DNA from 3 places in the Brevibacterium sp. LAARM2_SD2 genome. Region 1 is predicted to be linked to each of the others. Evidence: predicted binding sites of a transcription regulator. Region 1 holds the regulator's gene; each other region holds the start of a gene.
The links. The regulator HrcA, encoded in region 1, represses chaperone genes, less so after heat shock. The targets are predictions, from matches to a motif close to TTNGCACTCGNNNNNNNCGAGTGCNAA.

Region 1 (3,273 bases):
CGCCGGGACCGATGCGGCGGACCCGCACGGCGTGCCCGGCCACGTCCTCACCGAGGGTGAGCGCGCGACCGGCGACCGCCTCGGCGGCCTGGGGCGAATGGAAGACCGGGAGACTCACCGACCGGCGAACTTCTCACGCATGCGGGAGAACATGCCGCGGGACTCCGTCGTGATCTGGGCCCGCGGGGTCTCCTCGCCGCGCAGCTTCGCGAGCTGGGCGAGCAGCTCCTTCTGCTCATCGTCGATCTTGTCGGGGGTGACGACGTCGACGGTGATGAGGAGGTCGCCGCGGGTCTCGGTGCGCAGGCGGGTCGCGCCGAGGCCCGGGAGCTTGACGACGGTGCCCGACTGCGTGCCGGGTTCGATGTCGAGGTCCTGGACGCCGTCGAAGGTCTCGAACGGGATCCGGGCGCCCAGTGCGGCGGCGGTCATCGGGACGGACACGGCGGCGCGGAGGTTGTCGCCGTCGCGGCGGAACACCTCGTGGCGGGCGACCATGACCTCGACGAAGAGGTCACCGGCGGGTCCGCCGCCGGGGCCGACCTCGCCCTGGGCCGACAGCTGGATGCGGGTGCCGTCGGAGACGCCGGCGGGGATGCGGATCTTCATCGTCCGCTGCTTGCGCACGCGGCCGTCGCCCTGGCAGTTGAGGCAGGGGTGCGGGATGACGGTGCCGTAGCCGTGGCACTGGTTGCACGTCTGGTTCGTCACCATCTGTCCCAGCAGGGTCCGGGTCATCCGCTGGATGCTGCCGGAGCCGTGGCACAGCGAACAGGTCTCGACGGAGGTGCCGTCCTGGGTGCCGGCGCCGTGGCAGGTCTCGCAGACGACGGCAGTGGTGACGTCGAGGTCGACGGTGCCGCCGAAGGCCGCGGTCTGCAGGTCGATGTTGACGCCGACGAGGGCGTCCTTGCCGCGCTGCATGCGCGGGATCGGACCGCCGGCGGAGCCTCCCCCGCCGCCGAAGAACGTCTCGAAGATGTCGCCGAAGCCGCCGAAGCCGCCGGCCGGGAAGCCCTGCCCGTTGTCGCCGCCGCCCATGTCGTAGTTGCGGCGCTTGTCCGGATCGGAGAGGACCTCGTAGGCAAGCGAGATCGACTTGAACTCCTCGTCGTATCCGGGGTTGACGTCGGGGTGGTACTTGCGGGCCAGCTTGAGATAGGACTTCTTGATCTCAGCCGCCGAAGCGTCCTTCGACACTCCGAGTGCTTCGTAGTGATCGGCCACAGAAACTTCTCTTTCCCTGGTGGTGGTGTGTGCGTGTGAGGTGGGTGGGTCGCGCCCGGGCTGCCGGCGGGCCTACCCCTGGTCGAGGGCGGAGGAGACGTATTTGGCAACGGCTCGCACGGCCGAGATCGTCGTCGGATAGTCCATGCGCGTGGGACCGAGGACGGCCAGGCGGGCCGAGGATCCCGCCAGATGACCATATTCGGCGGCGACGACGGATGTCGAGCTGAAGGACTCGTGAGTGTTCTCACGGCCGATGCGCACGCTGATCTCCGCGTGGTCCTCGGCCATCGAGGTGAGCAGCCGGAGCAGCACGACCTGCTCCTCGAAGGCCTCGAGGATCGGGGCCATCTGCTCGCCGAACTCGGAGCCGGAGCGCGCGAGGTTCGCAGTGCCGGCCATGATGATGCGCTCCTCGCGGGTCGCCGCGACGAGGTCGATGACAGCGTCGCGGATGCGATCGAGGACGGGACTGCCCGCCTCGTCATCGGGTCCGGTCGCGGCCGCCGTCGCGCCCACCTCGGCGCCGTGGTCGGCCCCGCGGACGTCTACGCGGGAGAGCTTGGCACCGGCGAATTCGGAGTTGATCCGCTCGCGGAACCGCTGCAGATCGGCGTCATCGACCGCCTCGGCGCTCGTCACGATCTTCTGCTCGACCTGGCCTGCATCGGTGATGAGGACGACGAGGATGCGGCCGGGGGCGAGCCCGACGACCTCGATGTGCTTGATGCGCGCCTGCGAGACCATCGGGTACTGGATGAGCGCGACCTGGTGGGTGAGTCCGGCGAGGACGCGGACCGTGCGGTCGAGCATCCCGTCGAGGTCGACGTCGCCGTCGACGACCTGGAGGATCGCGCGGCGCTCGGCGTGGCTGAGGGGCTTGAACTCGTCGATGCGGTCGACGAACATGCGGTAGCCGAGGTCGGTGGGGATGCGACCGGCCGAGGTGTGGGGCTGGGCGATGTAGCCCTCGGCCTCGAGTTGGGCCATGTCGTTGCGGATCGTCGCCGGTGAGACGCCGAGGGTGTGGCGCTGGACGATCGCCTTCGATCCGACGGGTTCGTTCGTGGCCACGAAGTCTTCGACGATTGCCCGCAGCACCTGCGCGCGCCTGCTGTCGTTCATTCGTCTCCTCCCCGGATTTGGCACTCGAATACTCAGAGTGCCAATTCTACGCCTCTTGATCCGTGATTTCACGTCCGCCCCCTCCTCCCGCCGGGGCGCGCGGATTCCGCGGCGGCCGTCGGCACCCGGCCTGCGTGTCAGCCCGGCCGCGCCGGGGGCGATTCACTAGGCTGGGGCACCGTGAATGCCTTTGATCGCTACGGCTCGGATGTCCTCTCGGGATCCTCGCCGTCCTCGCACCGCCCGAAGAAGTCCCGCCCCGTCGAGGTCGGCCTCGGCATGGTCCTCGAAGACGCGATGAGCGGGTTCGTCGGGGCGGTCATCGGGGCGGAGAAGACCGCGAGCGGCGTCGTCGTCACCCTCGAGGATCGCCGCGGCGGGCGCCGGGCGTTCCCTCTGGGTCCGGGATTCCTCTTCGAAGGCGAGCCCGTCGATCTGCGGCTGCCCAAACGGAAGCCGCAGGCGCCCGGTCGCACCGCCTCGGGGTCGCGGGCCGTCGCCGATGCGAAGGCGCGGGTGGCCAGGGGGTCGCGGATCTGGGTCGAGGGCAAGCACGACGCCGAGCTCGTCGAGAAGATCTGGGGCGATGACCTGCGCATCGAGGGCGTCGTCGTCGAACCGCTCGGCGGGCTCGACGACGTCGCCGACAAGCTCGAGGCCTTCGGTCCCGACCGGCAGCACCGCGTCGGCATCCTCGCCGACCACCTGGTGAAGGGCACCAAGGAGTCGAAGATCGCCGAGGCGGTCCGCGCCGATCCCCGTTACGCCGAGGTCGTCCACATCATCGGTCACCCCTACGTCGACATCTGGCAGGCGGTCAAGCCGCGGGTCGTCGGCATCGACGCATGGCCGACCGTGCCGCGCGGCGAGGATTGGAAGACCGGGATCCTGCGCCGCATCGGCTGGCCGCACGCCGACCAC
Region 2 (3,273 bases), on a different contig from region 1:
GCGACGCGCCCGGCCACTGCGTCATCGGCACCGGCACCATCGACGATGGTGGTGGTGTCCTTGGTGACGGTGATCGTGCGGGCGTTGCCGAGCTCGTCGAGGGTGACCTGGTCGAGCTTCATGCCCATGTCCGGGGTGACGACCTGACCACCGGTGAGGACGGCGAGGTCCTCGAGGATGGCCTTGCGGCGGTCACCGAAACCGGGAGCCTTGACGGCGCAGACGTTGAGGATGCCGCGCAGCTTGTTGACCACCAGCGTCGACAGCGCTTCGCCCTCGATGTCCTCGGCGATGATGAACAGCGGCTTGCCGGCCTGCTGCACCTTCTCGAGGACGGGCAGGAGCTCCTGGATGTTGGAGATCTTGCCCTGGTTGATGAGGATGAGCGCATCGGACAGGATGGCTTCCTGGCGGTCGGCGTCGGTGACGAAGTGCGGGGACAGGTAGCCCTTGTCGAACTGCATGCCCTCGGTGATCTCCAGCTCCACGTCGGAAGCCTGGGATTCGTCGATGGTGATGACGCCGTCCTTGCCGACCTTGTCGAAGGCATCGGCGATGAGCGAGCCGATCTCCTCGGACTGGGCGGACAGACCGGCCACGTGGGCGATCTCCTCGGAACCGGCGACATCGCGGGAGATGGAGCCGAGTTCGTCCGAGACGGCCTCGACGGCGGTCTCGATGCCGCGCTTGAGCGCGCCGGGGGCGGCACCTGCGGCGACATTGCGCAGACCTTCGTTGACGAAGGCCTGAGCCAGGACGGTCGCGGTGGTGGTTCCGTCACCGGCGATGTCGTTGGTCTTGGTGGCGACTTCCTTGGCCAGCTGTGCGCCGAGGTTCTCGTAGGGATCGTCGAGCTCGACCTCACGCGCGATGGTGACACCATCGTTCGTGATCGTGGGGCGCCCACTTCTTGTCGAGAACGACGTTGCGTCCGCGGGGTCCCAGGGTCACCTTGACGGTGTCAGCGAGAGTGTTGACACCCTTTTCGAGTGAACGACGGGCCTCGTCGTTGAATTCCAGATTCTTAGGCATTCGTCCTCCTGTTCTCTAAGCGTTGTTCAGGTGGATTCAGCCGATGACGGCGAGCACGTCGCGCGCCGAGAGAACGAGGTACTCTTCGCCGGCGTACTTGACTTCGGTGCCGCCGTACTTCGAGTAGATGACCTTGTCGCCGACAGCGACGTCGACGGGAACGCGGTTGCCGTTGTCAGCAACGCGGCCGGGGCCCACTGCGACGACTTCGCCTTCCTGCGGCTTCTCCTTGGCGGTATCGGGAATGACCAGACCGCTGGCAGTGGTCTGCTCGGCTTCGACCTGACGGATGACGATCCGATCTTCGAGTGGCTTGATGGAGACCGACATATCGGGCTCTCTCCCTTCGCTGGGTGAATAACTTGCGTGAAGTCAGACGGCGGCGGCTGCCTGAGGAACCTCTCGTCGTCGCGGGTGCCGAGGAGTTCGACCGTCTTCATGAAACTGGCACTCACTGAGCGTCAGTGCTAATTCGACTCTATGACTCCTTTAGCACTCGGTCAACTCGAGTGCCAAAGAATTGTCACGCTCTCGGCGAAAGCTCAGGGTGCCGGTCAGGGTGCATGGAAGGCCGCTTGGCGCCGGGGCGGGGAGGCCGCCTCGGCGAGGGTGCCGACGCAGGCGGAACGGGCACGCCCGGTGGCCGCGGTGGACCGCCTCGGCGAGGGCCCGGACGGACACGCTTCGGCGGGGATGCGGAAGAGGGACCCCGGAATCTTCCGGAGTCCCTCTTCTGCCATTCAGCTGTTCTGCTCGCGCAACCGCCCTGCTCAGGCCGCCGCGCTCAGCGCCTCATCCTTCAGACGAGGCAGGTCACGCGCAGGCCCACTGGCCCCATCCGGCCTTCGCCTGCAGCTTCTTCGCACGGTCGAACTGCTCCTGCGGGCTGGCGTCGATCGGGTTGCCCGATCCGCCGACGCTGCGCCAGGTGGCGAGCTTGAACTGGAAGAGTCCGAAGTGCGCGTTGTTCTGCTTGTTGACCGCGCGGGGGTTGAAGTTCGATTCGCACTTGGCGACCTGGTACCACTTCGAGCCGGGTCCGCCGAGCATCGCCTTGATCTCCTCGGTCGACATCGAACCGCCGCCACCGGAGCCCGAACCCGAGTCGCCGGAGTCGCTGCCGCCGGAGCCGGAGTCACCGGAGTCGCTGCCACCGGAGCCGGAACCGGAGTCGTCCTTCGGAGCCGGGGCTTCCTTCTTCTTCGTGCCCTCGACGACGACCTTGGCCTGCGGTTCGGAGAGGACCTTCTCGCCCTTCTTCTCCTTCTCGACCTCGTCGCCGTTGATGGTCTTGACCGCGTACTCGACTTCCTTCTCACCGGCCTTGCCCTTGTCCTCGACCTTCGTCTCACCGACGTAGAGCGAGTCCGACTTCTTGGTCTGGGTCTCGGGCTTGATGTCTTCCTTCTCCTTGACGGTCTTGTTCTCCACCCGGTTGACGGTGAGAACCTGGCCGTCGGTGACCGATGCGCTCATCGGCACGGAGAGGAAGTCGTCCTTGCCGAGTTCGACCTTCGCCTCGCTGAGGGCGTCCTCTGCGGTCTCGACCGGAGCCGTGACCTTGACGTCCTTGCCGTCGGCGACGACGGTCAGCGCCTTGGCGGTCGTCACCGCGATGTCGGTCGGGCTCTCGACCTCGAGCTTGTCGTTGGCATCGGCGCTGAGGTCGGCGTCCTTGGCGTCGACGCCGAGGTCGGCGAGCGCCTGGCCCACGGTGTTCGCGGTCGTCCACTCGTCGGTCTTCTTGCCGTCGACGGTGAGCGAGATGTCCTTGGCCGTGTTGACCGTGACCGTCATATCGCGGTCGATCTTCGTGTCGATGCCGGGCTTGACCTCATCGTTCTTCTCGAGGTCGATGTCCTGGCTGTCGAGAATCTGGCCGACGGTTCCGCCGAACGTGCGGATCTCCTTCGGCTCGCCGTTCACCTCGAGGGTGACGGGCTTGTTCATGGTGAGTACGGCGCCGGTGCCACCGACGAGACCGGTGATGACGACCGCCTGTGCGGCGATCTGCACCTTGCGGTTCTTGAGAAAATCAATCACAGAAATATCCCCGAGCAGAGTTGATCAGCTGTTTGCAATTCGTCCACTGTAACCGATTCGTTACATGTAACGCAAAAGATCACGAATCCGTAACAGGAAGTTCCCAGACTCCCGGATTCTCGGCGATCGCGGCCGTTGCCATCGTCGCAGGTCACGTGCCATCAGGACCGTTTCCCGGGTTCTCAGGGTGAGACGGAC
Region 3 (3,273 bases), on a different contig from region 1:
GCCGGTGAGCGAGAGGTCGTCGAACGCCTGCTTGCCGGCCTGGATGAGAGCGACGCCGCCACCGGCGACGATTCCCTCTTCCACGGCGGCCTTCGCATTGCGCACGGCGTCTTCGATGCGGTGCTTGGTCTCCTTGAGCTCGACCTCGGTCGCGGCTCCGGCCTTGATGACGGCAACACCGCCGGCCAGCTTGGCCAGGCGCTCCTGCAGCTTCTCACGGTCGTAGTCGGAGTCCGAGTTCTCGATCTCCGCACGGATCTGGGCCACGCGGCCGGCGATCTCGTCGGCGTCACCGGCGCCTTCGATGATGGTCGTCTCGTCCTTGGTGACGACGACCTTGCGTGCGGTGCCGAGCAGGTCGAGGGTGACGTTGTCGAGCTTGAGCCCGACTTCCTCAGAGACGACCTGGCCACCGGTGAGGATGGCGATGTCGGCGAGCTGCGCCTTGCGACGGTCACCGAAGCCCGGAGCCTTGACGGCGACGGACTTGAAGGTGCCGCGGATCTTGTTGAGCACGAGCACGGCCAGGGCTTCGCCCTCGACGTCCTCGGCGATGATCAGCAGCGGCTTGTTGGTCTGCTGCACCTTCTCGAGGACGGGCAGCAGGTCCTTGACGTTGGAGATCTTCGAGTTGACGATGAGGATGTAGGGATCCTCGAGGACAGCTTCCTGACGGTCGGTGTCGGTGACGAAGTAACCGGAGATGTAGCCCTTGTCGAAGCGCATGCCCTCGGTCAGTTCGAGTTCGAGTCCGAAGGTGTTGGACTCCTCGACGGTGACGACGCCTTCCTTGCCGACCTTGTCGATCGCCTCGGCGATGAGCTCACCGATCGCGGGATCACCGGCGGAGATGCCGGCGGTCGCAGCGATCTGCTGCTTCGTCTCGATCTCGATGGCGTTGTCGAGCAGGACATCGGTGACGGCCGCGACGGCCTTCTCGATGCCGCGCTTGAGGCTGAGCGGGTCAGCACCGGCTGCCACGTTGCGCAGACCCTCGCGGACGAGTGCCTGAGCGAGAACGGTGGCGGTGGTGGTGCCGTCGCCGGCGACGTCGTCGGTCTTCTTGGCGACTTCCTTGACGAGCTCAGCGCCGATCTTCTCGTAGGGATCCTCGAGTTCGATCTCCTTGGCAATGGACACGCCATCGTTGGTGATGGTGGGTGCGCCCCACTGCTTTTCGAGCACGACGTTGCGACCGCGGGGTCCAAGAGTCACCTTGACCGCGTCCGCAAGCTGGTTGAGACCAGCTTCGAGTCCCCGACGAGCTTCTTCGTCGAATGCAATCATCTTTGCCATAGTGGCCTAGATCCTCCCTGATGGAGTGGACTGGAATCGCAGAGCAGTCGTCAGCGCCCGCGACGGCAGAGAGTGTGTCCGCATGTTCCATTCCACACAGGGACCACGCTCTCGAGACGACTGATGAAATCCCGTGGTTTTCACCAGTACTAGATTTAGCACTCTCAGGGGGAGAGTGCAAACGAAATCCTGCCGACGCCCGTGATTCCGGGCGTTTCGTCAGGCGCGTTTCCGGGCATCGCCGAGGTGTTCGGCTCAGCGCGAACGCCCGACACCGGGCCCTTGAGAGCGGGCGCGGCCGACCGGACATCAACGGCCGACAACGCCGTCCCCGGCGCCCCGCCCGCGACGCAGAAGACGCCGAGTCGCGTGCGACTCGGCGTCTTCTCGTTGCCGACCGTTCGGCGGTCGACGGCGTTCAAACCACGTCGGAGCGAATGATCCGCAGCAGCTCGGGGGTCGACGATCAGCGCAGACCGCCGACCCGATGCTGCGACAGCCTCAGGCTCCCGACTCGGATGTGATCAGAGACGATCAGAGGAGGGTGACGGATTCCGCCTGGGGACCCTTCTGTCCTTCTCCGACCTCGAACTCAACCTGCTGGCCCTCTTCGAGCGAGCGGTAGCCGTCCATCTGGATCGCGCTCCAGTGAACGAACACGTCCTGGCCATCGCCTTCGAGCGTGATGAATCCGTAGCCCTTTTCGGCGTTGAACCACTTGACGGTGCCTTGTGCCATTGCTTCTCCATAAAATGCAGTGTCATTTGAAATTCGCCCGACCCCACAGCTCAGTGGCGAAGAGCGAACGCTAGTAAACCTCAACAGACCCCGCGATTTCTCTCATTGACCTCTGGAGATTGATCTCGGTGAAGCACGATCAGAACACAAGGTGCAGTGCTTGCCTAGCTGGTAAAACTCTACCCCAGCGTGGTGCGCGTCTCAGGTTCGCTCAACACTGTTATCAATTCGTTACATTTGAATTCCAGCGGCGTTCACCCTGGTCAGTCGCGCAGTGCTCAGCCCTCGCCGAGGCTGCCGTCCGTCGAATCGCCACCGGTCGTTCCAGCGCCGTCGGCGGCCGTCGATCCGCCGCCCTGGGCTCCCGACTCCTCGGTGCCGGCGGATTCGCCGCCGCTCGAAGCGGGTCCGCGCTGGGCGATGTCCGAGCAGATGAGCACCGTGAGGTCGGCGGTGAAGTCGTTCGACTGCTCGGTGGCCTCGATGCCGAGGGCATCGGCGACGAGCTGGGCCTGCGCCTCATCGGCGTCGTCGCGGTAATAGACGACCGAGTCGCTGCGGGCCGTCGAGTAGTTGCCGACCTGACCGACGGTCCAGCCCTCCTCCTCGACGACCGAGGAGAAGTCCCGCGCGACGCCGGAGACCCCGGAGCCGTTGAGGACGTCGACGGTGAGCGAGGAGTCGGCGACGCTGACTTCGCTCTCCGAGGGCGTCGGGGTCGCCGGCGCCGAGGTCTCCGGCGCGGGCTCGGCGACGTTCGACTCGGGATTGCGCATCGACGAGGTGATGATGTTGATGGCCGCGACGACGAGTAGCACGGCCACGAGGGCGAGCACGATGACGAGCACGATCGCGCCGACGTTCGACGAAGCGGCCGCCTCCTGGCGATGAGCTCCGCTGCGGCGGCCCGGTTCGATGTCGTCGTAGTCGTCAGCCATATGTCACCTCGAGACGCGAGCCTGAGCGCGTTCGCTCTGGCGCGTGGTGCGGATGCGTCGCAGGCGCTTGACGAGCATGGGGTCGCTTGCGAGGGCCGCAGGATTGTCGAGCAGGGAGTTGAGGATCTGGAAGTAGCTCGTGGCGGACATGTCGAAGCGCTCGCGGATCGCGTGGTCCTTCGCTCCCCCGTACTTCCACCAGCGCCGCTCGAACTCCAAAACGGACACCTCGAGCTCACTCAGTTCAGAGGCGCCATCGTTCTGCGGCATAGGGGGTCTGCTCCTTCACGAGTTTTCTTTG

Region 2: groES (co-chaperone GroES) is a predicted target of HrcA. The motif match lies at 1,522-1,548, and genes of this name have one in related genera.
Region 3: groL (chaperonin GroEL) is a predicted target of HrcA. The motif match lies at 1,452-1,478, and genes of this name have one in related genera.

What each region holds. Positions count from the first base shown of each region.
Region 1 covers NZ_JBNFOM010000027.1:40,419-43,691, forward strand. The annotation lists partial or broken gene AC2W7K_RS15175 (RNA methyltransferase PUA domain-containing protein) at 1-118, opposite strand, end outside; gene dnaJ (molecular chaperone DnaJ) at 115-1,227, opposite strand; gene hrcA (heat-inducible transcriptional repressor HrcA) at 1,300-2,352, opposite strand; gene AC2W7K_RS15190 (DUF3097 domain-containing protein) at 2,533-3,273, shown strand, end outside.
Region 2 covers NZ_JBNFOM010000003.1:27,539-30,811, forward strand. The annotation lists partial or broken gene groL (chaperonin GroEL) at 1-1,032, opposite strand, end outside; gene groES (co-chaperone GroES) at 1,069-1,362, opposite strand; gene AC2W7K_RS02685 (ubiquitin-like domain-containing protein) at 1,846-3,075, opposite strand.
Region 3 covers NZ_JBNFOM010000003.1:197,782-201,054, forward strand. The annotation lists gene groL (chaperonin GroEL) at 1-1,296, opposite strand, end outside; gene AC2W7K_RS03490 (cold-shock protein) at 1,831-2,034, opposite strand; gene AC2W7K_RS03495 (LytR C-terminal domain-containing protein) at 2,313-2,972, opposite strand; gene AC2W7K_RS03500 (DUF3263 domain-containing protein) at 2,976-3,242, opposite strand.